3 regions of the Mesobacillus sp. QJM3NY_10 genome follow, and region 2 is predicted to be linked to each of the others. Evidence: predicted binding sites of a transcription regulator. Region 2 holds the regulator's gene; each other region holds the start of a gene.
What was found. Region 2 encodes Rex, which represses fermentation and respiration genes when NADH is low (regulators of the CRP and FNR family bind a similar motif). Its sites were predicted from a motif close to TTGTGAAATATTTCACAA; they were not measured.
Positions count from the first base shown of each region.

Region 1 (9,924 bases), 1.1 Mb from region 2:
TATTTGCCGAATTTCCTTGTATCGCATTTTGAGCTTGATAAAGTAGATGCTGGCCTTAGGACTGCAGGCTTTATTGCACTGGCAACATTTTTCAGGCCAATTGGCGGCTGGCTGGGGGATAAATTCAACTCGTTTGTCATCCTAATGGTGGTGTTTGCTGGAATGACGATTTCGGGGATCCTGCTCTCGTTCACGCCTTCATTGACGCTGTATACAATTGGCTGTCTCGCAGTCGCAATCAGTGCCGGTATTGGGAATGGAACTGTCTTCAAGCTTGTACCGCTTTATTTTTCAAAGCAAGCGGGTATCGTCAACGGGATTGTTTCAGCGATAGGCGGATTAGGAGGCTTTTTCCCACCGCTTATGCTTGCATTCCTGTTCAACCTTACCGGACATTACGCAATTGGTTTCATGGCATTATCCCAGGTGGCACTGGCAAGCTTGATCATCGTTATCTGGATGTACTATCAGGAAAAATTAAGTCTTGCTAAAAATATCATTGATCACACAGCAGAGGGAATAATGGTCACAGATATAAAAGGAACGATTGAAAAAGTAAATCCAGCCTTTACGACTGTAACTGGCTACAGTGCAGAAGAAGTCATTGGGAAAAATCCCCGCATCCTGCGGTCGGGAGAGCATGGAGAAGATTTTTACAAGGAAATGTGGAAATCCGTAAAAGAAAATGGATTCTGGCAAGGTGAGATCTGGAATAAAAAGAAGAACGGTACTATTTATCCTGAATGGCTCACGATTAGCCCTGTCAAAAATGAAGCTGGTGAAATCAAGAAATTTGTTGGCATGTTCAGTGAAATGACCCAGAAAGGCAAATAAACCTTTTAAAAAGACTGTGTCCTTGATGCAGTCTTTTTTTTGGGGAAGAAATTTACTACTTAAGGCGCTTGCGCTTTACTTATGATATTATGACAACATGATGACAATTCTCGATAAAAACACTATCCTGGCAGTTTTTATGTTGTAATATAGACATAAGGATGAAATCTACTATTTTAATAGAGGGCTATTGATGTTACTGTGAGAATATTAACAGTTAACAATCTTTGTTGCTGTTTCAATGTCAATAATCATAACTTCTATAAATTGGAGTTGATACTAATGGTAAAAAACATAATAAAAGACCAATTAAATAGACCGCTCCGCGACTTGCGTATTTCTGTTATAGATCGATGCAATTTCCGCTGTCAGTATTGTATGCCTGCTGAAATTTTCGGACCTGATTTCGCGTTTTTGCCTAAAAGCGAACTGCTGTCATATGAAGAAATCGAGCGTGTGGCCAAATTATTCATTGAACTAGGTGTAGAAAAAATCAGGCTTACAGGCGGAGAGCCGTTAATGCGCAAGGATTTGCCTATTCTCGTAAAAATGCTGAATGAGATTGAAGGGTTGAAGGATATCGCTTTGACCACTAATGGTGTAATGCTGCCGAAATATGCTGATGAGCTATATGCTGCAGGCCTGAAACGGGTCAATATCAGTCTGGACAGTTTAAAAGATGAACTGTTCGGTCAAATCAATGGCCGGAATGTTGGTGTCGGACCGGTATTAAAAGGAATTGAAGCAGCGAAGAAAGCTGGCTTGGGTGTAAAAATCAATACGGTAATCAAAAAGGGGCTCAATGATTCTGAGATCCTTCCAATGGCTGAATTCTGCAAAAAGGAAGGCCTGGAGCTTCGTTATATTGAATACATGGATGTGGGCAGCACGAACGGCTGGAAAATGGATGATGTCATCACGAAGAAGCAGATCCATGACTTAATCAGCGAACAATATGAACTAGAACCAGTTGATCCGGAATATTTCGGGGAAGTCGCTAAAAAATACCGATATAAAGGTACTGATATCAATGTCGGCTTCATTTCTTCGGTATCAGAGTCATTCTGCTCAAGCTGCACAAGGTCACGTTTGTCTGCGAACGGCCAGGTTTTCACATGCCTGTTCAATGGCAATGGCCACGATATCCGAGACTTCATGCGCGCCGGTGCTTCAGATGATGAACTTCGCACACGCATTTCGGACATCTGGAACCATAGAACGGACCGCTATTCTGATGAACGTACGGCTGAAACAGTTGCGAACAGAAAGAAAATTGAAATGTCCTATATTGGCGGCTAAGACTCCTTAGGGGGTCTTTTTTTTTGCTCTTTTCTCAAACTTTGTTGTTATTGACTACAAAATAAGATTAAATGACCTATGTTTCTTCACAAAAAACTAAAGCTTATTATGAGAAAAGAGCTTGCACACTTAATACCGAACTACAAAGTGGCTTTTTATCACGTTAAAATCGGCTTTAGGATTTTAACAACAATCTTTACGAAAACAGCTTTTTTTTAACTGCTTTCTTCAGGAGCCAGTGCCTCGCCTGCAAACTCTTGATCACTCATTATCTTAGGTCAAATCACGTTTTTGTATTTTTTTGGCCTCTGGCAAATCTGGGTATACTATGTTTCCGGACAATTGGTTTATGGGTATACATGAATCTACTATAAAATTGTTGGAGTATACTGGGATGCTAAAAAGAAGACTTGAGTTTTTATTTGTATTTATTTTAATGGCATGTTTTTATATTGTGTTTTTCACTGATTATAGCCAGGCGATCAAAGTGACAGCCATATTGATTTATGCAGTGATTATCCTTATCAGCATGTATTCATTGATGCTTGAAAACCGCTCGGCACAGCATACGCTGATGTGGATGTATGTCATGCTGCTTTTTCCTGTGGGCGGTTATTTCTTCTACTTATTCTCAGGGCAGTTGTATTTGAAGGGTTATTTGTATAAAAGCAAGCGTACGAGAGATCGGGACCAGTGGGAAAAACTGATGCGGAAAGAAGAGTCGAGAGATCTTTCTTTTCTAATCGAGAATCAGCAGTGCTTTGCGAAATATGCAAAGAATTCAACATTAACTCCGATTACGACTGCTTCCAGGGCAAAAATCCTGAAAAATGGAGAAGAGACGTTTACGGAGATTAAAAAAAGGCTGCGAGAAGCTAAAAAGTTCATTCATATGGAATATTATATTTTCAGGTCTGACAGGCTTGGCAGGGAGATTATTGATATTCTGATTGAAAAAGCGCGGCAGGGTGTCGAGGTGCTGTTCATTTTTGATGCTGCTGGAAGTATGAAGATCGCGGCCACAGATTTAAAGGAAATGCAGGAAGCAGGCATAAAAGCGGCTCCCTTTTCTCCGCTCAAGTATGGATTCTTCAATCAGAAATTCAATTTCCGCAACCATAGGAAAATCGTCATCATTGATGGGGAAATCGGTTTTACCGGAGGGTTGAATGTAGGAATTGAGTATCTAGGGGAAGATGAAAAAATCGGTTTCTGGCGTGATACTCACATGCTGCTGACAGGAGAGTCTGTATATACCCTTCACAATGTGTTCCTCCTTGATTGGGAATATATTAGCGGCGAGAAAGTCTTGGAGGACCATCGGGCAGAGAAAAGACCACATGAAAATGATGAATTGGATGGTGCGATCCAAGTGGTGCCAAGCGGTCCAGATACACAGCAGGGAATCATGAGTGATTTTTATTATACGATGATGTCATGTGCAACAAAGTCGATTTGGATTGCCACACCTTATTTTGTCCCTGACGAAGCAATCCGTACAGCATTGAGAGTAGCAGCTGCAAAAGGAATTGAAGTGAGGATCATGGTGCCGGAAATCAATGATAGTTATCTGACACAATACGCAAGCCGTTCTTACTACTCAGAGCTTTTGCGCAACGGTGCTGAAATCTACTCCTACAAAAAGGGTTTTTTACACCAGAAGGTCATCATCGTCGATGGGAATATCGCCTCGATCGGCACGGCCAATATGGACATGCGGAGCTTCCATTTAAATTTTGAAGTCAATGTCTTCCTGTTTGGAACAAGTTCGATCAGGGACCTTGTGGCTCATTATGAAGAAGATCTTGAGGATTCGGAAATAATCAGTCCAGTCCAGTACCATAAGCGAGGGCTTTGGGAAAGGACGAAGGAATCATTCGCGCGACTGTTCTCCGGGGCTTTATAATGTAAGCTAGTATAGAGAATGACCTCACCTTAATTAGATGAGGTCATTTTTTATGTTGTTAAGGAAATTAAAAAATTATTTAGGTGTGGATAACTGCATGTGGTTTTCTTAATCCAGCTCCAGCGCCTAGCCCCTCGAGTCGCTTCGATCCGCCCATTGAAGTCAAAGAACGACTTCATTGGGCGGCCCTCCGTGGCACACGATGTGCTAGACCCGCCAGCCACAGGACGTGGCGTTTTAAGGCGGGCAGCGCTTGTCGGGGCTGAACGAGGCGCTTGCGCTTTTTGTTCATCAGGCAATATACCTTGGGAACAGGATGTTGTTTTCCAGGTGTACGTGCATGAACGTATGTGATTCTAATGCTTCCAGGCGTTTGTATACTAAGCGATAAGTTCCGCAAGCATCCATTGGAGGATTGAAGTCTGCAGTGATTTCACGTAATTGTTTTAGGATGGAGCCTGCATGGTCGTGTTCCTTCTCAAGCTCTGTGATTTCTGCGATCATTTCGGTACGCTTTTCTTCATCAGCAGTATCGAGCTGCAGCAAGAGCGGGAAGACAGTCGCTTCCTCTTTTGCCGTATGCTCCAGAAGCTCTTTCTTCAACTCGTAGAAAAGCTCATAAACTTTCAACAGCTCTTCGTGGCGGTCGCCATGGACTTTTGCAACTTTTGTTACATACGGGCTGAGCAATTTCAATTCTTCTTCAAGCTCGCGGTGGTATTTGTTCTTGATATGGTCGATCAATTCCGCAGAGTCAGTTTCTGTCCAGACCTCCATGCTTTCTGCAGCGCCGTTATGCTTGCGATATAGCTCTTCGAGTTCAGCCATGATTGCAGGTACATCCAGGTTCTGTTCGCCAGCCGCTTCTGCTAGAGGACGATTTCCGCCGCAGCAGAAATCCAGTCTATTCTGCTTGAATAAATCACTTGATTGCGGGAATATATTGACAATATCTTTAACTAAAGAATTTTGATCAAAAGGCATTTTCATGTAGGAAACCTCCAGTAAATTATTTAATACTGTTTACATACTCATCATAAAGGAAATGGTTTTACTACTTGGTGATGTGCATCACACTTCACAAAAAATCTACATATTTTCGGGAGATTTTATGAGAGAATACTGTGAGGTTTGTTATGTTTTCATTTTTACATTACTCTTATAATGAAAAGGGTAAATTTAGAAGTTAAGCCTGTAATAGGAGCTGATTATATGTTAGAGAAAAGAAACCCTATTCCAATTGGAGAGGCAGTTAAAAGAGTGATGGAGCATAAGCAAAAAGGCTCCACTGAATATGTTTCAATCAATGAAAGCTATGGACGCTATCTATCAGAGGACTTGAAAGCGACCAGCGATGTACCGCATTTCAACAGAGCTCCGTATGATGGATATGCAATCCGGTCCGTTGATACACAGGAAGCTTCTCAAAATTACGCTGTTGAATTTGAAGTGGTGGACCATATCGGTGCCGGAATGCTTACGGATAAAGAACTTGGGCCATTCCAGGCAGTCAGAATCATGACAGGAGCACAGATGCCTGTTGGTGCTGATTCTGTTGTCATGTTTGAATTGGCCAGTGAAATCGAGCGTGACGGAAAAAAATACATGACAACAAAACGCAAGCATAAGGAAGGAGATAATGTTTCCTACCGCGGTGAGGATGCAAGGGAAGGGGAAGTGCTTGTTAAGAAAGGCACGTTCATCAATCCGGGAATCCAAGCGATGCTGGCGACTTTTGGATATGCCAAAGTACCTGTTTCGAAAAAGCCAGTAATCGGACTATATGCAACAGGGACTGAGTTGCTGGATGTCGATGAACCGCTTGAGCCGGGAAAAATCCGCAACAGCAACTCTTATATGATCTCTGCTCAAATCCTTCGTGCTGGAGCTGAAGTGAAGTACTTTGGACAGCTGCCTGATGATTTTGATACTTGCTTCGATGCAGTAAGCAAAGCGATTGAGGAAGTGGATTTATTCATTACCACCGGCGGGGTTTCCGTCGGGGACTACGACTATCTGCCGGAGATCTACGCAAAGCTGGGAGCAGAGGTGCTGTTCAATAAAGTAGCGATGAGACCGGGCAGTGTCACTACTGTAGCGCAGCTTGATGGCAAGTTATTGTTTGGCCTGTCAGGAAACCCTTCGGCATGCTATGTTGGCTTCGAGTTGTTCGCTCGTCCAATCATCAGGACGATGCTCTACACTGAACAGCCTCATTTGAGGAAGGAAAAAGCGATTCTTGATGCCAACTTCCCTAAAGCAAATCCATTTACTAGATTTGTCAGGAGCGCTCTTAGAGTCGAGGATGGCAAACTGGTAGTAACACCTAGCGGCCTGGATAAATCGAATATTATCATGAGCCTCGCTGGAGCTAATTCCCTCATGATTCTGCCTGGCGGTACAAGAGGTTTTGAAGAAGGATCAGAGGTGGATGTTCTGTTGCTGGAGGACCATGTGGGCAGTGATTGGCCTTGGTAAAACCGGTATTGTTTCAGGTTGCAGGGTACCAAAACAGCGGCAAAACGACGCTTAGCCTAACATTGATCCAGCAGCTGGCTGCGAAAGGTCTGAAGGTTGCGACAGTCAAACACCATGGGCATGGCGGGAGGCCGGAAGTTGTCGAGGACAAGGATTCCGACAGGCATATAAAGGCAGGAGCATCTGTCTCTCTTGTAGAAGGGGGAGGCCGGATGGTTATTCATGCTGAAAATGATAAATGGTCCTTATCTGAAGAAATAGACATGCTATCCTTCTTCAAGCCTGATGTAATCTTGATAGAAGGTTATAAGAATGAGCCCTATCCTAAGGCTGTCATCCTGCGTGATGAGAGCGATCTGGAGCTAGTGGAAAAGCTGCAAAATATCCAGGTGGTTTTATGCCGAAATGCGGAGTTGGCAAACATGTTAAAGGGTTCGTCTCTCCCTGTATTTGAAATTGATGATGGAGTCAACTGGATTTTAGAGTACATCAGCAGTACACACTAGGTGATTTCCTTTAGTCATTAAAGGGTTACCAAGAAAAAGTTCTTATTTTAGACATATACGGCGACTTTTGTCACTGTCACTTCATACTTACCCGGTTAGAATGTTAAATGGGATTCATGTTGTGAGATATGTGTGAGGTGAGAGCGATGGAAATGCTACAAATCTTTTTATGGATTGTATATCCATATTCGGTTGCGGCAATAGTGGCGATGGGACTCGTTTGGCAATACGATGCATCAAGAGAAGAAGGAACATGTTCGAAGGCAGGAAGGTTTCTGCTTGTCGTCGTGAAAACACTTATGGTTGCCAGCACAGCAACGGGCATTGCCATCGTGTTGTCGAGCAGCATAGCGTACGAACCCGTACTGCTGTTTAGATGGCTCATCAGCCTTGCCCAACTGCAGCCAGATATGAGCCTGGTCACGGACGTATCCATTCTCTCAAAGGTGCATTTTATAGTTGTATTCCTGTTCCTATTGAGTCTGGCATTCACGAAGGAAATTTATTATTTATTAAAACCGCACTTATATATAAAAAAAATCTTTTTAAAACTGCAATTCGAAAGAAGAGGCTAAATCCAGTCTCTTCTTTTTTCTTTTTATAAAATCAAGCGCTTTTCAGGGCTGACTAAGGCGCTTACGCATTTCTTTTTTGACAGTTCGGTGTCAACCGCATTTACACACGTGAAAATGTGATGTGTTTCACTTATTAAACAATTTGCCTGCTTTATATTTAAGATAAGAAACAAAAGGGAGTGTTCATTCATGAAGTTATTTATGCCAAAACAACATGGGGCCTGGGCGATGTTGAACATCCCTTTCTGGCTTGGAGCAGCGGCAAGTGAAATAGTCTGGCAGCATATCCCGTTTTTTATCGGATGGTTATTATTATATTTAGGAACATATCCGCTTCTATTGATGTTCAAGAAAAAGAAAATCTCATTTTATCGTAAATGGGTGCTTATTTATATGATACCGGCTCTTGTGTTCTTAATGGTTCCATTGTTCACGACACCAACAATCGTAACGTTCGGACTTGCGATGATTCCGTTTTTTATGCTCAATGCATACTTCTCTGCTAAAAATAGAGACCGGGCGCTATTGAATGATCTAAGTGCCATCGTTGTGTTTTCTATTGCCGGTTTGGCCAGCAGCTTTCTGCCAAGTGGGGAAATCAATGAAAATGCAATCCTTGTTTTTGCTTCCAGTATTCTATTTTTCACCGGAAGCACATTTTACGTGAAAACAATGATTCGCGAAAAGAAGAACAGCCAATTCAAATGGATTTCCTGGACCTACCACCTTTTGGTCCCTGTTCTGTGGCTCGCAGCTGGAGAAGTCATAGTCGCTGTTGCCGCAGTACCAAGCTTGATCAGAGCTGTAGCATTTTATGGCAAACCGCTTTCTTTCATGAAGGTAGGGATATACGAAATCGTGAACGCAGTGCTGTTTTTTATCATCATGCTGTTTGCAGTCCTGTAATGATTATCAATGCGAAGCCAGCCTATAAGTAAAGCCGCCAGTGATGAACTGGCGGCTTTTGCTATTCTATATTGCATATTTCAACAGGACAATTTTCACAATCTATTTCTCTCTTTAGCCGATGGAGGGCATGGACGGTAATGTATCCTTTATCAATGGATATGATGTTACTCTTCCTCAAGTCGCTCAATAATCTGTTCACGACTTCTCGTGAGGTCCCACAAAAGTTTGCGAGCTCCTGGTTCGTCAGCGATACATCAATCTTCAAGCCATCTTCTGTTTTTACTCCGTAACTGTTCACCATCCGGATGAGGGTTGAGTACAAAGCACCTTTTTTACCATGTAGGACAAGGTCCCTGAACCTTGTTTGCGATTTGCGGTGCTGCAGGGAAAGCCACTTAACGAGTTCTAGTGCCAACCCGCTATCCTTTTCAATTTCGGATTCGAGCTTATCCTTTTGAATCACTGCCACCGTCCCACTTTCTGAAGCGCGGGCATTCAAGATATGCTGGGATGCTGGGCTGAACAATGATAACTCTCCAACCAGTTCGCCGGCTGAACACATTCTGATTGTTAACTCGCGTCCATCTGGTACCATTTTGCTGATCTGAAATTTCCCGCTCTGAATAATGTACAGCTCATCTGCGGTATTGCCTTCTTCAAAAAGGAAGCGTCCTTTGTCAATGCTTTTAATTCTGTGGACCTTTGCAAAAAGCTTATTCAAATTTGGTGACAACGTTGTTGCAGTCAACATATGAATACCACCTTATTACGGGAGAATGATACTCCCTTCCGTATCTGATAATAATATAATTATATTGTAAAGCATACAAAGCCAGCAATAAAATTGTGAATTGTTCACATATTGTTAATAAATCTATTGCGTTTTCTTCCCATTGTTTTTATAATAAAAAGAAATTTATTTATAAATATAAAATAATTTGTTTATTTATACATAAGTTGAAAGGAGGTTTCAAGTGAAGGCAGCGATCATTGGTACCACTGGATATGGTGGGGGAGAATTGATTCGTATCCTGGCAAATCATCCATATATCAGTATTCATTCAATCCACACAACAAGAGATGAAAAACCTGTTTCCGAAGAATATCCCCATTTAACAGGAATTTTTGATAAGGTCCTCACCAAGATTGACACTGATAAAATAGCCGAGGAATCAGATATTGTGTTCCTGGCAACCCCTTCAAGAGTTTCCGGTAAGCTTGTTGAATCATTTTTTAAAAAAGGCATAAAAGTTATTGATCTATCAGGTGACCTGAGATTGAAAGACGCATCAGCATATGAAGCATGGTATAAGCATGAATCGGTCGATACCTCTATTCTAAATGAAGCAGTATACGGGCTTAGTGAATGGAACAGGAAGCAGATTACGAATGCGAATCTGCTGGCCAATCCAGGCTG
Region 1 covers NZ_CM149675.1:1,369,522-1,379,445, forward strand. Annotated here, with positions in the region: gene AC0VX7_RS06845 (nitrate/nitrite transporter) at 1-834, shown strand, start outside; gene moaA (GTP 3',8-cyclase MoaA) at 1,117-2,133, shown strand; gene cls (cardiolipin synthase) at 2,528-4,039, shown strand; gene ric (iron-sulfur cluster repair di-iron protein) at 4,331-5,029, opposite strand; gene AC0VX7_RS06865 (molybdopterin molybdotransferase MoeA) at 5,252-6,517, shown strand; gene mobB (molybdopterin-guanine dinucleotide biosynthesis protein B) at 6,505-7,023, shown strand; gene AC0VX7_RS06875 (respiratory nitrate reductase subunit gamma) at 7,170-7,598, shown strand; gene AC0VX7_RS06880 (YwiC-like family protein) at 7,788-8,504, shown strand; gene AC0VX7_RS06885 (Crp/Fnr family transcriptional regulator) at 8,566-9,258, opposite strand; gene argC (N-acetyl-gamma-glutamyl-phosphate reductase) at 9,482-9,924, shown strand, end outside.
Region 1: the regulator Rex is predicted to act here: its motif matches at 7,713-7,730, upstream of AC0VX7_RS06880 (YwiC-like family protein).

Region 2 (9,924 bases):
GGTTACCCGCGACAGGACGGAAAGACCCCGTGGAGCTTTACTGTAGCCTGATATTGAATTTTGGTACAGCTTGTACAGGATAGGTAGGAGCCTGAGAAACCGGAGCGCCAGCTTCGGTGGAGGCGCTGGTGGGATACTACCCTGGCTGTATTGAAATTCTAACCCACGCCCCTGATCGGGGCGGGAGACAGTGTCAGGTGGGCAGTTTGACTGGGGCGGTCGCCTCCTAAAGAGTAACGGAGGCGCCCAAAGGTTCCCTCAGAATGGTTGGAAATCATTCGCAGAGTGTAAAGGCACAAGGGAGCTTGACTGCGAGACCTACAAGTCGAGCAGGGACGAAAGTCGGGCTTAGTGATCCGGTGGTTCCGCATGGAAGGGCCATCGCTCAACGGATAAAAGCTACCCCGGGGATAACAGGCTTATCTCCCCCAAGAGTCCACATCGACGGGGAGGTTTGGCACCTCGATGTCGGCTCATCGCATCCTGGGGCTGTAGTCGGTCCCAAGGGTTGGGCTGTTCGCCCATTAAAGCGGTACGCGAGCTGGGTTCAGAACGTCGTGAGACAGTTCGGTCCCTATCCGTCGTGGGCGCAGGAAATTTGAGAGGAGCTGTCCTTAGTACGAGAGGACCGGGATGGACGCACCGCTGGTGTACCAGTTGTCTTGCCAAAGGCATCGCTGGGTAGCTATGTGCGGACGGGATAAGTGCTGAAAGCATCTAAGCATGAAGCCCCCCTCAAGATGAGATTTCCCATAGCGCAAGCTAGTAAGAACCCTGAAAGATGATCAGGTTGATAGGTCAGAGGTGGAAGCGCGGTGACGTGTGGAGCTGACTGATACTAATCGTTCGAGGACTTAACCAAAATAGATTACTCGTTGCTTCTTATTCTTCTTACACATTATCTAGTTTTGAGGGAATAAAGTTTTTTGCGAAGCAAAATAACTGTCCTTTCCTTAATTAAATAGTCTGGTGGCGATGGCGAGAAGGTCACACCCGTTCCCATACCGAACACGGAAGTTAAGCTTCTCAGCGCCGATGGTAGTTGGGGGTTTCCCCCTGTGAGAGTAGGACGCCGCCGGGCTGTTTTAAAAATTTAAATGGATTCTTATATTATCGACGCGGGGTGGAGCAGTTCGGTAGCTCGTCGGGCTCATAACCCGAAGGTCGCAGGTTCAAATCCTGCCCCCGCAATAATCCATCTTTTTATACATATTGGTCCCGTGGTGTAGCGGTTAACATGCCTGCCTGTCACGCAGGAGATCGCCGGTTCGATCCCGGTCGGGACCGCCATTTTCATAAATTGATAGATTGTCAGGACGAAACATGGTTTCGTTTTTTTTTATTGCCTAAAAACGACGAAAAATGGCTGGTTTTTTTGCCCGTCCTCCTTAAATCGTGTAAACTACATATAGTATCCTCATCCTTAGGAGACATCCTAAGGTTTTTTGTATTATAAAATCGACTGTTAGTTAGGTGATATATATGGCGAGTTATCAATTCATATCAAAGCAGCCGGAAGAGACAAAGGATTTTGCGAAAAGGCTGGCAGGTCTTCTTCAAGCGGGAGATGTGATTGCCCTTGAAGGGGATTTAGGTGCAGGAAAGACGACTTTTACAAAAGGCCTTGCAGAAGGATTGGGAATCACCAGGAATGTGAACAGTCCTACTTTTACAATTATCAAGGAGTACCAGGGACGTCTGCCGTTATATCATATGGATGTATATCGTGTTGAAGATGCGTTTGAAGATCTTGGTTTTGAAGAATACTTTGAAGGTAATGGTGTGACGGTTGTTGAATGGGCTCATCTGATTGAAGCCCAGCTGCCTGAAGAGCTATTGCTCCTTCAATTATATCTTGATGAAAATGGAGCTAGAAGAATCGTTGCTGAGCCGAAGGGCAATCGGTATGAAGAATTGTGTAAGGAGATTTTTTAAATGAAGGTATTATCGATTGATACGTCCAATTATGTTTTAGGTATTGGTCTTCTTGATGGTGAGACAGTTTTGGGCGAGTATATTTCCAATATAAAAAAGAATCATTCGGTACGCGTCATGCCGGCGATCCAGACATTGATGGAAGAGTGCAATATAAAACCAGGTGATCTATCGAAGATTGTCGTGGCTGAAGGGCCTGGATCATACACTGGTGTCCGGATCGGAGTGACGATCGCGAAAACAATGGCCTGGACATTGAAAATCCCGTTATCAGGCGTATCAAGCCTTGAGGTTGCGGCAGCATCGTCTGGCCGCTATTTTGACGGATATGTTTCTCCTTTTTTTGATGCGAGGAGAGGGCAGATTTATACAGGATTGTATAAGTTCGAGAATCAAAAGTTGCAGATAGTAAAAGATGATCAGCTTGTTATGTCAGCTGATTGGGTAAAAACATTGAATGAACTGGACAGCAGAATTCTTTTCACGAGCAATGATTTGAAACTCCATGAAGATGTCATTAAGGAAGAGCTTGGAGACAAAGCAGTTTTTGCAGCTGTCACTGAACAGAATCCTAGACCTGCTGAGCTTGCATTATTAGGGATGGATAAAGAGGCTGTTAACCTTCATACATTCGTTCCTAACTATATCCGCCTGGCAGAGGCAGAGGCCAATTGGCTAAAAGCGCAAGAGACTAAAAAATAAGTGGGAAGAGAAGATGAATAAAACGATAACGTTCCGGAATATGACGGTTGATGATTTGGATCAAGTGATGGAGGTTGAGGTTAATTCCTTTACCATTCCATGGAGCAGGGAAGCTTTTTTCAATGAATTGACGAAGAATCAGTTTGCTCAGTATCTGATTGTGGAAGTGGATCAAAAGGTAGTTGGTTACTGTGGAGTGTGGATCATCATTGATGAAGCACATATCACAAATATTGCTTTGCTTCCGGAATACAGGGGAATGAAGCTGGGTGAGGCGCTTATGGGCAAGGTAATGGAACTGGCTCGTGAACTGGGCGCATTAAGGGTGACGCTCGAAGTCAGGGTGAGCAATGAAAGGGCCCAAAACCTTTATCGCAAGTTTGGTTTCGAAGAAGGAGCTATTAGAAAACAATATTATACAGACAATATGGAAGACGCTTTAGTAATGTGGGTGAATTTATAATGACAAAAGATCAATTAATAATGGGAATAGAGACGAGCTGTGATGAGACGGCTATAGCGATTGTGAAAAATGGACGGGAAATCCTTGCGAATGTAGTCGCCTCTCAGATTGAGAGCCATAAGCGTTTCGGAGGGGTAGTTCCGGAGATTGCATCAAGGCACCATGTTGAACAGATCACGCTTGTGTTAGAGGAAGCATTGGCCCAGGCAAATGTGGATGTTAAGGACCTGGATGCTATTGCAGTTACAGAAGGACCAGGCTTGGTTGGGGCGTTATTGATTGGCGTTAACGCAGCCAAAGCATTGGCGTTTGCGAATGGTATTCCACTCATTGGTGTCCATCATATTGCCGGCCATATCTATGCGAACCGACTTGTAACGGAGATGAACTTCCCGCTGCTTTCACTTGTCGTGTCCGGCGGGCATACTGAGCTCGTCTATATGAAGGAACACGGTCATTTCGAGGTGATTGGTGAGACACGGGATGACGCAGCAGGCGAAGCCTATGACAAGGTAGCAAGGACGTTGCACCTTCCATATCCGGGCGGTCCGCATATCGACAGGCTGGCTCATGAAGGAAAGGCAACAATCGACCTGCCACGTGCATGGCTTGAGGAAGGCTCCTATGATTTCAGCTTCAGTGGGTTGAAGTCGGCTGTGATCAACGTTGTGCATAACGCACAGCAGCGTGGAGAGGAAATCGTACCTGAAGAGCTTGCAGCTAGCTTCCAGGAGAGTGTTATTGATGTACTTGTCACAAAAACTCAAAGAGCTGTGAAAGAATACGGAGTAAAACAAGTACTGCTTGCTGGAGGAGTTGCGGCGAATAAAGGGTTGAGGGAGAAATTATCCACAGAGTTTGCAGATTCAGATGTGGAAATTGTCATTCCTCCGTTGTCTTTATGCACAGACAATGCTGCCATGATTGCCGCGGCAGGGAGTGTTTTTTATGAAAAAGGCCAACGGGCCGATTTAACCTTGAATGGAAATCCTGGTCTGGAGATAACTATCCACAACGAAAGTCGTACGTAAAAAATTTGTTGTCAGACTCTTCTGTGGATATGTTGATGTTTTAAGAACAAAACTGTGTACAATGTGGATAAAACGAGCTGATTTTGTGGATAATGTGGAAAAGTCTCTGGATAAGCCATAAATCAGTCTTTACTATGTGAATAACTATGTGAACAAAAAGTCCCGGTTTTCAACTCGGGACTTTTTTTGTGGATTTTTGCATACTTTAAAAGAGTTTTTTCTAAAAAGCGCCCCTTTTACAAGGGGAAAATTGATTATGAGACAACACTATCTGGGGCAGATCACTTTTTAAAGCGAAAATCCAAGTTTTATAGCGAAAAACTTAATTATATAGCGAAAATCCAAGTTTTATAGCGAAAACAAAAATTATATAGCGAAAATCACATTTTTATAGCGAATTGGAAATTCCAATCGTTTTTTTCCAATTAGTTTTGTGAAATTTAGCATGGGCTCTATTAAAGAGTTTATGTACAAAATAAAAAACCGGGCAACTTCATGCCCGGTTTTCACTCACTAAGCCAGTTCTGTCCACTCTTCCATCAGTTCGTCGAGTTTCTCTTTGGCGGCTTCGATTTTACTATTGATTTCTCCTGCTTTTTCATGATCCTGGAAGACTTCGGGATCACAAAGCAGTTCTTCGTATTCAGCTACTTCTAATTCCAGCTGTTCAATCTTCGTTTCAACTTCTTCCATGCGGCGTTTGCGCTGGCGTTCGAGTTTTTTCGCTTCTTTGTCCTGCTGGTAGGAGGTCTTGTCCTGCTTTGAGTTGTCCACAGCACTTCCTGAAGCTTTGGCGGCCTGCTCGGCCAGTGCCCTCAGCTCTTCCTGCTCAAGCTTTTTCTCGACGTAATAATCGTAATCACCAAGGTATTCAGTTGAGCCACCACGGTCTAGCTCGAGGACCTTTGTGGCAATCCTGTTGATAAAATAACGGTCATGTGAGACGAACAGGATGGTGCCTGGGTAATCAATCAGGGCATTCTCGAGCACTTCCTTGCTATCCAGGTCGAGATGGTTTGTCGGCTCGTCCAAAATTAAGAAGTTCGAGTTTTGCAGCATAAGCTTGGCCAGTGCCAGACGAGCTTTTTCGCCGCCGCTTAGGGTGGAAACGATTTTTAGGACATCGTCACCTGAAAAAAGAAAATTCCCCAGCACGGTACGAATGTCTTTTTCTGATTTAAGGGGGTATTCATCCCAAAGTTCGTTCAAAACCTTTTTATTCGAGCTGAGCTCTGCTTGTTCCTGGTCATAATAGCCGATCGAAACATTTGAACCGTATTGAATATTTCCAGTTATTGAAGGCAGTTTTTCAACGATTGTTTTTAATAAAGTCGATTTTCCGACGCCATTTGGCCCAACGAGTGCTGTGCTGTCGCCACGCGAAAGGTTGAATGTGATATTTTCAGATACGACCTCATTCTGGTAGCCGACAGCAAGTGTATCCACCTTCAGGACATCATTTCCGCTCTGGCGTTCAATTTGGAAGCTGAACGAAGCCGATTTTTCATCGCCTTTGGGCCTGTCCATCCGGTCTATTTTATCAAGCTGCTTCCGACGGCTCTGGGCACGCTTAGTTGTTGATGCCCTCGCCAGATTCCGCTGAATAAAGTCCTGCAGCTTGTTGATCTCATCCTGCTGCTTCTCAAATAGTTTCAGATCACGTTCGTAATTCGCGGCTTTCTGCTCTAAATACGAGCTGTAATTGCCAGGGAACTTCGTCAACTGATGGCGGGAGATTTCGTATACCTGGTTCACGACCTTATCCAGGAAGTAACGGTCGTGTGAAACAATCAGGATAGCGCCGTCATAACCCTGTAAATACTGCTCAAGCCAGGATAGCGTATCGATGTCAAGGTGGTTCGTCGGTTCATCGAGAATCAAAATATCCGGGCGAGTCAATAATAGCTTCGCCAATGCGAGTCTAGTTTTCTGTCCCCCGCTTAAAGTGGATATTTTTGTGGAATAATCAAAAGAATGGAAGTTCAGGCCGTGAAGGACAGAACGGATATCGGCTTCATATTGGTAGCCGCCTTTTTCCTTGAACTGCACCTGAAGAAGGTCATACTCTTTCATGACTCTTTCGTATTCAGTCTCATTTGACAGAATGGCGGGATCCGACATCTTTTCTTCCAGCCGGCGCAAGTCTTTTTCCATGCTGTGCAGATGGTCAAAAACGGCTAGCATTTCATCCCAGATGCTTTTCTCGGATTCAAGCCCGGTATTTTGCGCGAGATAGCCGATCATCGTCCCTTTTGGGCGAATGATCTCGCCGCCGTCATGAGATTCGTACCCGGCGAGGATTTTCAGCAGGGTCGATTTTCCTGCCCCGTTCCGGCCGACAAGCGCTACTCGGTCATTGGTCTGTATTTCAAACTTTATATTCGATAAAATAAGATCAGCAGCAAAATATTTTGATAGCTGATTCACCTGTAATAAAATCATTATTTTCACCTCTATTGCCTTAGAGATAGTGTAACCCAATAATATAGGCACGGCAATATGTGCGAACTGCTATAGGTGGTAAGGTGTAAAAAATTCCCTGTGTATTGTGAACACTGAAACAAAGTTCACACACAAGTTTTATAAAATAGTGTATTATTTGGTAGAAAGGAGCTTTAACATGGCAGAATTTACGCATTTTAATGAAGAGGGAAGAGCGAAGATGGTCGATGTCAGTGAAAAGCCGGAGACGGTCCGTACGGCAGTCGCCCATTCAAGCATAACCGTGAACGAAGATATATATAGTAGAATCACTGAAAATAAGATGAAAAAAGGGGATGTACTGGCTGTCGCGCAGGTAGCAGGCATCATGGCGGCAAAAAAGACATCCGAAATCATCCCGATGTGCCACCCAATTCCTTTGACAGGCATTGACCTTTCGTTCGATTGGGAGCAAAATGGTAATGACTATATTTTAAATATCGCCGCAGCTGTAAAAACAAAAGGGAATACAGGTGTGGAAATGGAAGCGTTAACAGCAGCTTCAGCATGTGCGCTGACTGTTTATGATATGTGCAAGGCCGTTGATAAGGGCATGGTGATTGGCAAGACATATCTGGTCGAAAAAACCGGCGGTAAAAACGGTGATTTCAAGAGAGAAGAAAAGTTGAGATAGAAATAACGGACAGGGTGGAGGATGGAGAATGACGAATGATGCTATGAAGATTCCGCAGGCAACCGCAAAACGTTTGCCACTGTATTACCGGTTCTTATTGAACTTGCATTCTTCAGGGAAGCAAAGGGTGTCATCCGCGGAATTAAGTGAAGCGGTAAAGGTGGATTCAGCAACAATCCGAAGAGATTTTTCCTACTTTGGGGCTTTAGGTAAAAAGGGATATGGCTATAATGTGAATTACCTGCTAACCTTTTTCCGTAAGACATTGGACCAGGATGAGCTGACGAAAGTTGCCCTGATCGGTGTCGGAAACCTGGGAACAGCATTAATGAACTACAATTTTTCAAAGAATAATAATACGAAAATCAAGATAGCTTTCGATGTTGACGCAGGAAAGGTCGGCACGAAAATCGGCGAAGTCTCAATATATCACATGGATGATCTTGACAAGGTTGTCGTCGAGGAAGGGATCCAGGTAGCTATCCTGACGGTTCCTTCAGCCGTAGCACAGCCGATCACAGACCGATTGGTACAGGCGAATATCAAGGGAATCCTGAACTTCACGCCGGCGAGGCTGAATGTGCCGCCGTCGATCAGGATCCATCACATTGATTTGGCGGTTGAGCTGCAGTCATTGATTTATTTCTTAAAACATTATCCAACAGATACTGAAACAACTGAATCAGTCGAATAAAAAATAGCTCCTTCATGAAGGAGCTATTTTTTCTGTACATTCTTCAGTTTGAAATGGAACATAATCATCCTGATGCCGGACCCGAAGTCGAACGTGGCAAGAGCTACAAGCAAATAGCTAAAGAATCCCCAGCCTGTCTCGTTTACATTCTGGATGGCGAAATAGGTGAATAAGCTGCCTAACAAGATGTAGACAATGCCTGAAAATAAAGGCGATTGCTTCATAACTTAAAATCCCCCAATAAAGCTTTGTATTTTCTCTGCTTCTTTTATCATTCTCTCAATGTCTTCCCTAAATACGGATTGAAGCAGGACAACCATTGTATTCATTGTAACGTGGGCAATGATTGGCACGATGATCCGCTTTGTTTTTACATAAAGGAAGGCAAAGGTGAAGCCCATCGCTGAGTATAGGATCACGTGCTCCGGCTCCATATGGGCAAGCGCAAAAATGACAGAGCTGATTAGTGCGGAAAAGAAGAAATTCATTTTCTTATGCAGGCTGCCGAAAATGATTTTACGGAAGACGATTTCTTCTAATATAGGGCCGATAATCGAGCTAACCAAAATGATAACTGGGAACATTTCAATCAATTTAATGATTTCCTGTGTATTCTCCGAGCCCATTTCAATACCAATCATGTTTTCGATGCTAGCCGCGATTGATTGGGCGAACAGAGCAAGGAATACACCTGCGAATGCCCAGGCAGCAGAGCTTGCAGGTGATGAAGCATCACGCAGGTCAGTCTCTGTTCTGCGTTCTTTCCTTAGAAGCAGAAGCACAATCACAAGTGTGAGAGAAAAGCTGATCACGAGCCAGTATGGAATCGAGAGTGTCTCCATTTCCTTAAGGCTTTTTCCCATTGCAGCTCCGATAAAGGCAACAATCGGAATGCCGATCAGGCTTGAAAGCTGCATGACAATATAGGCAATAATGACGTACCAGTATTCCTTTTTCAATATGATAATCTCCTTCTATTCGGATCGGTCTATGTGTATGCCATAAAAGCTATTATAAGAATGCTATCTATCCATTTTACTAGTAATCATCAGGAAAGTTCAAATATCAGGGTGTCTTATGAATGTTTTGGTCAAAATTCCTTTGAACAGGCATACTCTTTAAGGTGGCCTTTTTTGGCCAGGCTGCCTGCAAAACCGCGAAATATAGTACTTGCTGTCGAAGGGAGAGAAGTTAGATTCATCTGCTAACTTTTATAAAAAAAGTTAGGCTTCACGCTTGCAAAAAAAATAGAGATTCATTATTATATAAATTGTGTTAGCACTCTATTGAGGAGAGTGCTAATAAAAAATTCTACATATAATTTGAGGAGGTTGTTTCACTTGATCAAGCCACTAGGAGATCGCATTATTATCGAGCTTGTTGAGTCTGAAGAAAAAACTGCAAGCGGTATCGTTTTACCCGACACAGCGAAAGAAAAACCTCAAGAAGGTAAAGTCGTAGCTGTTGGAACTGGCCGTGTTCTAGAGAACGGCGAGCGCGTTGCTCTTGAAGTTGCAGTCGGAGACCGCATTATCTTCTCAAAATACGCAGGCACAGAAGTAAAGTATCAGGCAACTGAGTACCTGATCCTACGTGAAAACGACATTCTAGCAGTAGTGCAATAATCACTGCGATTATAGACAGAACGTTATAAATTTAAATTCTGAGGAGGTCTTTCTACAATGGCTAAAGAAATTAAGTTCAGTGAAGAAGCACGCCGCGCGATGCTTCGCGGGGTTGATTCTCTTGCAAACGCAGTAAAAGTAACTCTTGGACCAAAGGGACGCAACGTGGTTCTTGAGAAGAAATTCGGTTCACCTCTTATCACTAACGATGGTGTAACAATCGCGAAAGAAATCGAACTTGAAGATGCATTCGAAAACATGGGTGCTAAGCTTGTTGCTGAAGTAGCAAGCAAGACGAACGACGTTGCTGGTGACGGTACGACTACAGCAACAGTTCTTGCTCAAGCGATGATCCGTGA
Region 2 covers NZ_CM149675.1:248,481-258,404, forward strand. Annotated here, with positions in the region: rRNA gene AC0VX7_RS01365 (23S ribosomal RNA) at 1-862, shown strand, start outside; rRNA gene rrf (5S ribosomal RNA) at 966-1,081, shown strand; tRNA gene AC0VX7_RS01375 (tRNA-Met) at 1,118-1,191, shown strand; tRNA gene AC0VX7_RS01380 (tRNA-Asp) at 1,215-1,290, shown strand; gene tsaE (tRNA (adenosine(37)-N6)-threonylcarbamoyltransferase complex ATPase subunit type 1 TsaE) at 1,483-1,935, shown strand; gene tsaB (tRNA (adenosine(37)-N6)-threonylcarbamoyltransferase complex dimerization subunit type 1 TsaB) at 1,936-2,637, shown strand; gene rimI (ribosomal protein S18-alanine N-acetyltransferase) at 2,651-3,100, shown strand; gene tsaD (tRNA (adenosine(37)-N6)-threonylcarbamoyltransferase complex transferase subunit TsaD) at 3,100-4,131, shown strand; gene AC0VX7_RS01405 (ABC-F family ATP-binding cassette domain-containing protein) at 4,645-6,573, opposite strand; gene moaC (cyclic pyranopterin monophosphate synthase MoaC) at 6,752-7,246, shown strand; gene AC0VX7_RS01415 (redox-sensing transcriptional repressor Rex) at 7,275-7,940, shown strand; gene AC0VX7_RS01420 (YdiK family protein) at 7,964-8,164, opposite strand; gene AC0VX7_RS01425 (CPBP family intramembrane glutamic endopeptidase) at 8,168-8,899, opposite strand; gene groES (co-chaperone GroES) at 9,281-9,565, shown strand; gene groL (chaperonin GroEL) at 9,623-9,924, shown strand, end outside.

Region 3 (9,924 bases), 810 kb from region 2:
GATGGTATTCCAACACTTCAACCTTTTCCCTCATAAGACAGTGCTTGAAAATATCATGCTGGCACCATTGAAGGTACGAGGTGTTTCAGAACTGCAGGCAAGGGAGAAAGGAGTAGAATTGCTGAAAAAGGTAGGGCTCGAGGACAAAGCAGAAGCCTACCCGGATTCACTTTCCGGCGGGCAAAAGCAGCGGGTGGCGATCGCCCGTGCCCTTGCGATGGAGCCAAAAATTATGCTGTTCGATGAACCAACCTCAGCCCTCGATCCGGAAATGGTCGGAGAAGTATTAGAGGTAATCAAACAACTTGCACGCGAAGGAATGACGATGGTCGTCGTCACCCACGAAATGGGCTTTGCCCGCGAAGTCGGTGACCGTGTCATTTTCATGGATGGGGGATTGATCGTGGAAGAAAATAAGCCAGATGAAATATTCGAAAACCCACAGCATGAGCGTACGAAAGCTTTTTTGAGCAAGGTATTGTAAGGTTATATAGACTTATGGGGTAACTGCTTAATTGAGCGGTTTCCCTTTTTCTATGATAATGCCTATTCGGTGAAATCGGGAATATATTGAGGGAAACCGGAAATATATTGTCCGAAAGCCCATTTTTATAAAAATTTCCAACTTAACTATTGCTAAAACTAATGGTATTAGGTTAATATAAAACTAACGATATTAGTTTTATATGGAGGTTCACTAAAATGAGAGTAATCAAAGAGGGGTTTTTATATCAGCTGACGTTCATGCCAAGGTTTTTTCCTGTGAATTGTTATTTTATCGAGGAGGAGGATGGGCTGACTTTAATTGATGCGGCACTTCCGAACAGTGCGAAGCCAATTTTGCAGGCAGCTAAAAAAATCGGAAAACAAATCAAGAGGATTATTTTGACACATGCTCACAGCGACCATATTGGTGCGCTTGATGAACTGAAAGACAAACTGGGTGTTCCGGTTTATATTTCTGCCCGTGATTCCCGCCTTTTAGCTGGTGATACCTCTCTTGACTCAACTGAACCCAAGACACCTATTCGTGGCGGCGTACCAAAGAACATCAAAACAAGACCGGATATCCTTATAAAGGAAGGGGATCATATCGGTTCTTTGCTGGCAATTTCAACTTCGGGGCACACACCAGGATCAATGTCATTCCTTGACCAGAGAACCAATACGCTGATTGCGGGTGATGCCTTCCAGACCAGGGGCGGCACAGCCGTACCTGGGGTGACAATCCCATGGTTTCCTTTTCCGGCGATGGCGACATGGAACAAAGAAACAGCCTTGCAAAGTGCCCGGAAAATCCTTGAGTTAAAACCAAGCCTGCTGGCTGTTGGTCACGGTGAATTACTTCGAAACCCTGGCACACTTATTGAAAAAGCAATCCAAAAAGCTGAGGCAGCTTTTACAAAATAAAGGAGTATGAAAACATGTCACCAAGACCGAAAATTGCGCTTGATAAGAATACGATCATGATTGCAGCTGCGGAGCTTGCGAATGAGCATGGAAGTGACCATGTAACGCTTGCTATGCTGGCAAAAAAACTTAGCATTAAACCGCCATCATTATACAATCACTTTGACGGCCTGCCGGGAATCAAAAGAGAGCTGGCTATTTATTCACTTGAAAAACTGTACAGTAGTTTGGCGAAGGAAGTGGAAGGAAAGTCACAAGGGGATGAAGCCATCATGGCCTTAAGCCAGGCGTATTTAACTTTTGCAAGAAGAAACCCGGGACTGTACGAGTTCGCGTTATCAGCCCCTGACCCTGCAGATGAGACAGTCAATGACGCTGGTAAAAAAATCGTGGGCTTCGTCATTTCAGCCATTCAACCTTTTGGATTAAAGGAAGAGGAAGCAATCCATGCTGTACGCGGGTTAAGAAGCCTGATGCATGGGTTTGCATCGCTGGAGCCAAAAGGTGGTTTCGGCATGCCGCTTGATCTGGATGAAAGTTATCAGCTCGCAGTCGCAGCCTTTATCACGGGCTTGAAAAAATAAAGCGAATTTTCATCTTCTGAAATAGATTCCAAAGGTACTCATATACATATGTATAGATGCAACTTTGAAAGAACAGGAGGCGCACTATGGATATATATGTGAGAAGAGGAGATTCCTTTTGGTATTTCAGCAATTTGTTCAACATCCCTCTCCAGTTGATCATAGATTCCAACCGTGATATCGACCCAAATGCTATGGATGTGGGGCAGACAGTGAGGATTCCTGGTTTTGCAGCGGTGGATTATCGAATCCGTGCAGGGGATACGCTTTGGAAAATTGCCCAAAGCCGGAATCTGCAGGTGGATGCACTGCTGCTGGCAAACCTCAATATTAACCCAAACGGTTTGTACATCGGACAGATGATCAAGGTCCCGCTGAGAATCACCTGGCGGATTGTCCAAGGTAAAAAGAATTATGATTATGCCTCACTGATGAGTGATTTGAGACGGTTGGAAAATGTCTATCCGTTCATAAGGGTGCCCTCGATTGGCAACTCTGTTTTAGGTAAAAGCATACCAGAAACATTGATTGGGAATGGCAATAAGCGGGTTCATTACAATGGGTCTTTCCATGCAAATGAATGGATTACCACTCCGATCATCATGACGTTCCTGAATGACTATCTGCTGGCATTGACGAACAAATCCTCTATACGAGGCCTGTCCATGCAGAACTTCTATGGACAGACGACATTATCAATTGTGCCGATGGTCAATCCTGATGGTGTTGATCTTGTGCTTAATGGGCCGCCTGAAGCAGAGCCATGGAATGAAAGAGTAGTAGAATTGAATAGAGGAAGCCTTGATTTCAGCGGTTGGAAGGCGAATATAAGAGGCGTGGACCTGAACGACCAATTCCCGGCAAAATGGGAGCTTGAAAAAGAACGGAATCCAAGTCAGCCTGGCCCGAGGGATTATGTAGGGCCCAACCCATTATCCGAGCCAGAAGCGGTTGCGATGGCAGAAATGACGAGAAGACGCGATTTTGCCCGGGTTCTGGCTTTCCATACCCAGGGTGAAGTCATATATTGGGGCTTTGAAAATCTTGAGCCGCCTGAATCGGAGGCAATGGTCAATGAATTTGCCCGGGTGAGCGGTTATGAGCCAGTAAAAACGATTGAGAGCTATGCCGGCTACAAAGATTGGTTCATCCAGGACTGGCGCCGGCCTGGATTTACCGTCGAGCTTGGCTTCGGAATAAACCCGCTGCCACTGTCCCAATTCGAAGAAATCTATGAAGAAGCCCTGGGGATCTTCCTTGCAGGACTTTATCTATGAAAATGCAGATCACCTGAAAAGGTGGTCTTTTTCTATATATAGTTTTGGATTTATCTGGTAAAATTAGTCGTGTAAGGGGGGAGTTAGTTGACTTATTCAGGAGAAATGTCCAAGAATATTTTGTATCCAATCCTTTTCATAAGTGCGTTCATCCTGCCTAATTTTAACTGGTTCTGGTTCATATATATTCCATTCACTTTAGTTGTGCTGGTGATTATTTTACATCAAGTCCAATTAACGGTTACCTCAGACCAGCTTGACTATAAAATTAAACTCTTTAAATTTACGATTTACCGCAAGCTGCTGACACCGGAGAAAATCAAAAAAATCAAGTTCGGCCGGATTGGCTGGGCGACGAAAAATGCTGTGGTGAAGGTAAGAAGAGGATTCAATTTCGGTGTCGCACACTTTTACAGTGAACAGCTAATCCTGGAGCTTGAAGAATTCGCTTTAGCTAATAATATTGAGGTTCAAAAAACGAAGGATTATTTGCTGCTGGAAAAATACTATTCTCATAACTAAAAGCTGTTTAAGCATTGATTGCTGCTTTTCGTATAAAGCTCCTTTGCCGTGTATCAGCAAGGCTTCGGGGCTCTTTAATGTCTGCTCCTTACTGAAGCAGACATTAAACTCGTAAAAGTCCAGCAGCCGATTTTTACTTTTGGTTGAGAAAGCAACAAAGTTTACGAAAAGAGCCTAACTAACAAAAGCATCGGACAAGGGCCCGATGCTTTTATCATGTTTATTTTTCAAAAATGCTGTTGGAAAGAAGTCGGAACAGATAATCGGTATGATCGCGGAAACCAGCTTCGAGGCCGATCATTGTAACGTCCTTATCCTGTTCTTTCACGATGACTGCCTTGCCCTGTGCTTCACCATTGTTTTTCCAGTGACCGGCTACGAAGAATTCGGAGTTATCGTCAAATGTTGCGGATACCTCATCGTTATCGGTATTTTCATACCAGACAGGGCGATAAACAAAACCGAGATCGTCCTCGCCATATCCTCCCGTCACACCTTCGCCGCTGTAATCAACCTTTGCAATGCCGTTGCTGCTGTAGCCTGCAACGACAATATCGTCATCTGTTAGTCCCAATGTCTTTGTTGCGAGGGATGCGCCAGCACCGACTGCGATATACTTGCCGCCATTATTTAAAAATTCTTCTACCTTCGCTTTGAAACTATCAAACTGAGCTGGATTTTGGAACCCGAACTCTTTATTGCCCACGCGTGACTGATTTTTGGCAATCAAGCCTTCAGTGCCGCTGTAAACGAATACGTCAAAACTGGAAAGGCCTTGTTCTGCAACGTCTGCAGGAGCTACTTCAGTAACGGCGAAGCCAAGTCGTTTAAGTGCGAGTTTTGTACCAGAGTGCGACTGAGCCTTATTCATGCCGCCATCCTTCAAGATTGCGACCTTCAAGTCCCCGACCTCAACCGCATCTGCCGGAACCTTAGTTGATTCAATATGCAGTCCGGATTGCTTTACTGCTGCTGAAATCACGTTCGCAGCGGCTTCTGTGTAAAAATTGCCTTCAGAATCGCGTTTTACAGTAACGCCTTGTTGAAGAAGTGTATTCACTAGATTTACAGCTTTCACGGAACTGTTTGGAATCAAGAATGGTCCTTTGCCGCTGACAGAACCCTGCCCCTGAACCTGGTTCACTTTTGTCGCTGTCACATCAAATTCGCTTTGAACCGCAATTGCCTCGAAGCCCCAGAGCTCTGGCAGGCTCCATGCTGAAATATCATACATCGCATCAACATCTTCTGTAATGTCTTCGCCATCCCACAGCATCGTATTTACAAGTCCGGCTTTTGCCTGGTCCATTTTCACGATATACGTTCCTTTAGGATAAGACTTGCCTTCAGCTGTGAAGGCCTTAGAAGCCTGGATGACTTCAATATCATTTTTCTGAAGATGGCTGACTGCCTTCTGTGTCACAGTTGGATCTTCAGGATCAACAGGAAGCACATAGGCAGTCGGGAAGAAGCCTTCTTCATGGAATGGATGATCAAAATTGATGCCACGCTTGAACATCTCAATTTGGTCATTGATCATGTCCTGCTTGTTATCTGTAGCATTTTTCAATGCGCCCATGATGGCATCATACATCCAGCGAACGCCGTCTAGATCATTCGTAGGCGCTTCAAGCGTGTGCCCATATGCTCCGTGGTACATTGCATACATTGGGGTGAAGATTGGCGGATAATCATCCCAGCCTTCCGCGTCATCACGTTGAGGAATATAAGTACCTTCCATACTCTTATACAGGTTTCCTGTGTAATTTCCCTGGTTGGACATGATTTCGGTTTCCATCGCTTCGGCCTGGTCCATAGCCCATTTTTCATATAAATCGTATTCATAATTTGGATTATGTGGAACTGTACAAGGTTCAATGAGACCCTGCTTGTTCGGAGCATAATTTTTTACATAGCCATGTGTATCAAGGAAGACCATCGGATTCCATTCTTTGATCAGTGCGACAGTTTCCTGAGTTTCTGGCTGTGACTGGGTGATGAAGTCACGATTCAAATCGATTCCTTCTCCGTTGAAGCGTGTAGCATCGATACGGCCATCAGGATTCTGGACAACATTGAAGACCAGGATATTACTTTCCAGAATTTCCATCGTGGTTTCGTCATTTTCAAGTGCAAAGCGCTCGATCAGCTGCATGACTGCATCACTGCCGATAAACTCGGTGCCGTGAATAGAGCCATTGATCATGATTGGCACCTTGAAGTCAGGGTTGTTTTCAATCCAGTCCTGTGCTTTGCCAGGGTTTTTGAACATTTGTTTTCTTAAAGCTTGAATCTTCCCGAACTTGCCCTGAGTGTCAGGTGCAGCAATCGTAACGACATAAAGGGGTTGGCCTGTTGATGATTGGCCTTTTACTTCGACCTTCACACGATTGGATTGCTTTTCGATTTGTTCGAGCTTGTCGCCGATTTCCGAGAACTTCATAAAATCATAGTTTTCGCTGTTGAACAAGCTGCCGTCTTTTTCTTCGTATGCATTTACATAATTCCATTTTAAAGACTCAGCGAGCGCCGGAGTCCATGGTGAGGATGCCAGCAAACTTGCAGCTACTACACCAGAGATAATTTTTTTATGTTTCATTTATGTATTCCTCCAAGTTTAGGGTTTGTATATTTATTCATAATAAGTATTAAAAATTATTTCGGCAATCGGACAATATTCCTAAATATTAGTCCTGGTAGCATAAGTCTTGATTATGCTGGAGTTTAGAGTTGTTGGGAAATAAATCAGAATGAGGATATAGGAAGATAGTCACCAGGCAGAGGCAAAATAAAAAACAGGGCTGGAGGCCCTGTTTTATTGCGGCTGCATTGTTCGGTTGCGACGCTTGCGGTTCCACTTTCTTGCTTTATATTTCTGTTCAAGGTCAGCGACAGGTTTTGCTACAAGTGCGTTCTTGAATTCAACAGGTATCTGCTTTACTGAAAAAACAACGGTATTGACAGCTTTCTTTTTCTTTTCAAAATCAGTCATCAGTTTCTGCTGTTTAAACTTTAGTGAATCGGTCTCTTCTTTGATGGCATTCGTTTTGTTCTGTACACGTGTTGCAGTCTCTTGAAGACTATCAATCGTTGGCTTGGCATCTTTATATGTTTTAAAAACAACATACCCAAGATAACCCAGGGCTGCCACGATAACAGCGATACTTATATAGACAATGATCATGAATCCAGCCTCCTTTTACATTAATTCCATTACAAGTACAATACCCAATTAAAGCTTTAACATAACTGCTATTCCAAAGAAAGGTGGAAATTGCTAATTTTGAAGTATTTGTGAAATAGTACACAAACTCTATATAAAATGTGACGAACTTCACAAACAGGAGATTTAAATCACAATACAATTTAAACATAGAGGAAATATCATTAATGAAAACTCCGTATCTGAAGTTCTAACAATAGGAGGACAAACGAGATGAAAAAGAAATTGGTCATGATAGGAAACGGAATGGCAGGAGTAAGGACAATCGAAGAATTGCTTAAACTTCAGCCAGATCGATATGAAATCACTATTTTTGGGAATGAGCCACATCCTAACTACAATAGAATTATGTTGTCCACTGTCCTGCAGGGAGATAAGTCAATCGAAGACATCATCATGAATGATTGGGAATGGTACAAGAGTAATGGAATTAAGCTTTACTCAGGTGAAGCAGTTGTAGAGATTGACAAGCAAAACAAACAAGTCATTTCAGATAATGGGCGTAAGGTAGATTATGATGAACTGATTATCGCGACAGGATCGAGCTCATTTATCCTCCCGGTGCCTGGCTCTGATAAAAAGGGAGTAGTCGGGTTTCGTGATATCCATGATTGTGAAATGATGATCAAAGATTCCAGGCAGTTTAAAAAGGCAGCTGTAATCGGAGGTGGCCTTTTAGGTCTCGAAGCAGCAAGAGGATTGCTGAATTTGGGCATGGAAGTCGATGTTGTCCATTTAATGCCGCACCTGATGGAAAGGCAGCTTGATGAAACAGCTTCTGACATGCTGAGAAAAGAGCTGGAAAACCAAGGCATGAATTTCTTGCTTGAAAAACAGACCGCGGAAATTTTAGGAGGCGAGAGAGTAACCGGACTTAGATTCTCTGATGGCTCCGAAATCCAGGCAGACCTTGTTGTCATGGCTGTCGGCATCCGCCCAAATGTCCAACTGGCCAAAGATAGCGGCATTTTTGTCAACAGAGGGATTGTCGTCAATGATTACATGGAGACAGATGTCCAGAATATTTATGCCGTTGGGGAATGTGCTGAACATAGAGAAATCGTCTATGGCCTTGTCGCACCGCTGTATGAACAGGGAAAAGTTCTTGCAGCGAACCTGGCCGGTATCCCAACGAATCCTTATGAAGGAACGATTTGCGGCACCCAGTTGAAGGTTTCAGGCTGTGACTTGTTCTCTGCAGGTGAAATCGGTGATGACGAAGGAACAAAATCGATCAAAGTCCACAATGAGTTTGACGGAATCTATAAAAAAATAGTCATTCGTGACAACCGAATTGCCGGGATTGTGCTTTATGGTGACACCAAGGACAGCAACCGCCTGTTCAGGATGCTGACGAAAAGAGAAGACATCAGCGGTATGACCAGCGTATCGATTTTAGAAGCAAGCGGATGCTGCGGCGGCGGTGGAGAAGCAGGCGATGTAGCGGCGATGGCCGATGACGAGCTTGTTTGCGGCTGCAATGGTGTCACAAAAGGAACGATAGTGGACGCGATTCGTACTAATGAGTTGACCACTGTTGATGAAGTGGGTGGCTGCACAAATGCCGGCCGTTCTTGCGGAAGATGTAAATCGCTTATATCCGATATCCTCGCATATACGCTTGGCGACCAGTATGATACTTCTACGAAAAAAGCAGGGATCTGCGGCTGTACAACTTTAAGCAAAGACGAAATTGTGGCTGAAATCAGGGCAAAAGGCCTGACGAATGTCAGGGAAGTCATGAATGTTCTCGGCTGGTCCCAGGAGGAAGGATGTTCAAAATGCCGTCCGGCGATCAACTATTACCTTGGTATGGTCCATTATGACGGCTATATAGATGAACGTGATTCAAGGCTGGTCAACGAGAAAATGCATGCCAATATCCAGAAGGATGGAACATATTCTGTTGTTCCAAGAATGTATGGCGGCGTGACGACTGCTGCAGATTTGAAGAAAATTGCTGAAGTTGCCGAGAAGTATGAAGTTCCACTTGTTAAGCTGACTGGCGGACAAAGGATTGGCTTGTTCGGTGTCAACAAAGAGGATCTTCCTGCAATGTGGGAAGAGCTGGGGATGCCTTCTGGATATGCGTACGGGAAGACACTACGTACTGTAAAAACCTGCGTTGGTGAAAAGTTCTGCCGTTTTGGCACACAGGATTCAATGGGACTTGGAATCGAGCTCGAGAAAAAGTTTGAGAGACTCGATACACCACATAAGGTGAAGATGGGAGTTTCTGCTTGCCCAAGGAACTGTGCGGAGTCCGGAATCAAGGATATTGGCTTTGTCGGAGTCGATGGCGGCTGGGAAATCTATATCGGCGGGAATGGCGGAACTGACCTGAGGGCTGCCGACCTGCTTGATACCGTTAAAACCAAAAAAGAGGCAATGGAAATAACAGGAGCATACCTCCAATACTACCGTGAAACAGCTGCATATCTTGAAAGGACAGCACCTTGGCTTGAAAGGATGGGACTTGATCATATCAAAGAAGTCCTCGCCGATGAGAATATGAGAAAGCAGTTGAACGAAAGACTGGATAAGACTTTGGAACGGTATAACGAGCCATGGCAGGAAGCAATCTCTGATAACGAAATTAAAGAAAAATACTATCAAGTCCGCAGCGTAACAGTCAAATAGGGAGGATGGATGAAGATGCAAATGACAAAAGTGAGAATCAAAGTGGCTGATTATGATTCCCTGCCTGCTGGGGCAGGGCAGGCAATTACAGTAAATGGCGAGAACATCGTCTTGTTCCGGATATCCAATGGAGATGTCAAAGCGGTTGAAAATCGCAGTCCCCACAGAAAAGGCGGGACCCTTACCGATGCGCTCGTAAGCGGGAAGTTTATCTACTGTCCAGTCTACGACCTGAAGATATCGCTGGAAGACGGGAAAGTACAGGCAC
Region 3 covers NZ_CM149675.1:1,057,961-1,067,884, forward strand. Annotated here, with positions in the region: gene AC0VX7_RS05325 (amino acid ABC transporter ATP-binding protein) at 1-484, shown strand, start outside; gene AC0VX7_RS05330 (MBL fold metallo-hydrolase) at 703-1,410, shown strand; gene AC0VX7_RS05335 (TetR/AcrR family transcriptional regulator) at 1,425-1,994, shown strand; gene AC0VX7_RS05340 (M14 family zinc carboxypeptidase) at 2,081-3,271, shown strand; gene AC0VX7_RS05345 (hypothetical protein) at 3,359-3,793, shown strand; gene AC0VX7_RS05350 (M14 family zinc carboxypeptidase) at 4,014-6,392, opposite strand; gene AC0VX7_RS05355 (DUF948 domain-containing protein) at 6,609-6,977, opposite strand; gene nirB (nitrite reductase large subunit NirB) at 7,230-9,656, shown strand; gene AC0VX7_RS05365 (nitrite reductase (NAD(P)H) small subunit) at 9,672-9,924, shown strand, end outside.
Region 3: the regulator Rex is predicted to act here: its motif matches at 7,086-7,103, upstream of nirB (nitrite reductase large subunit NirB).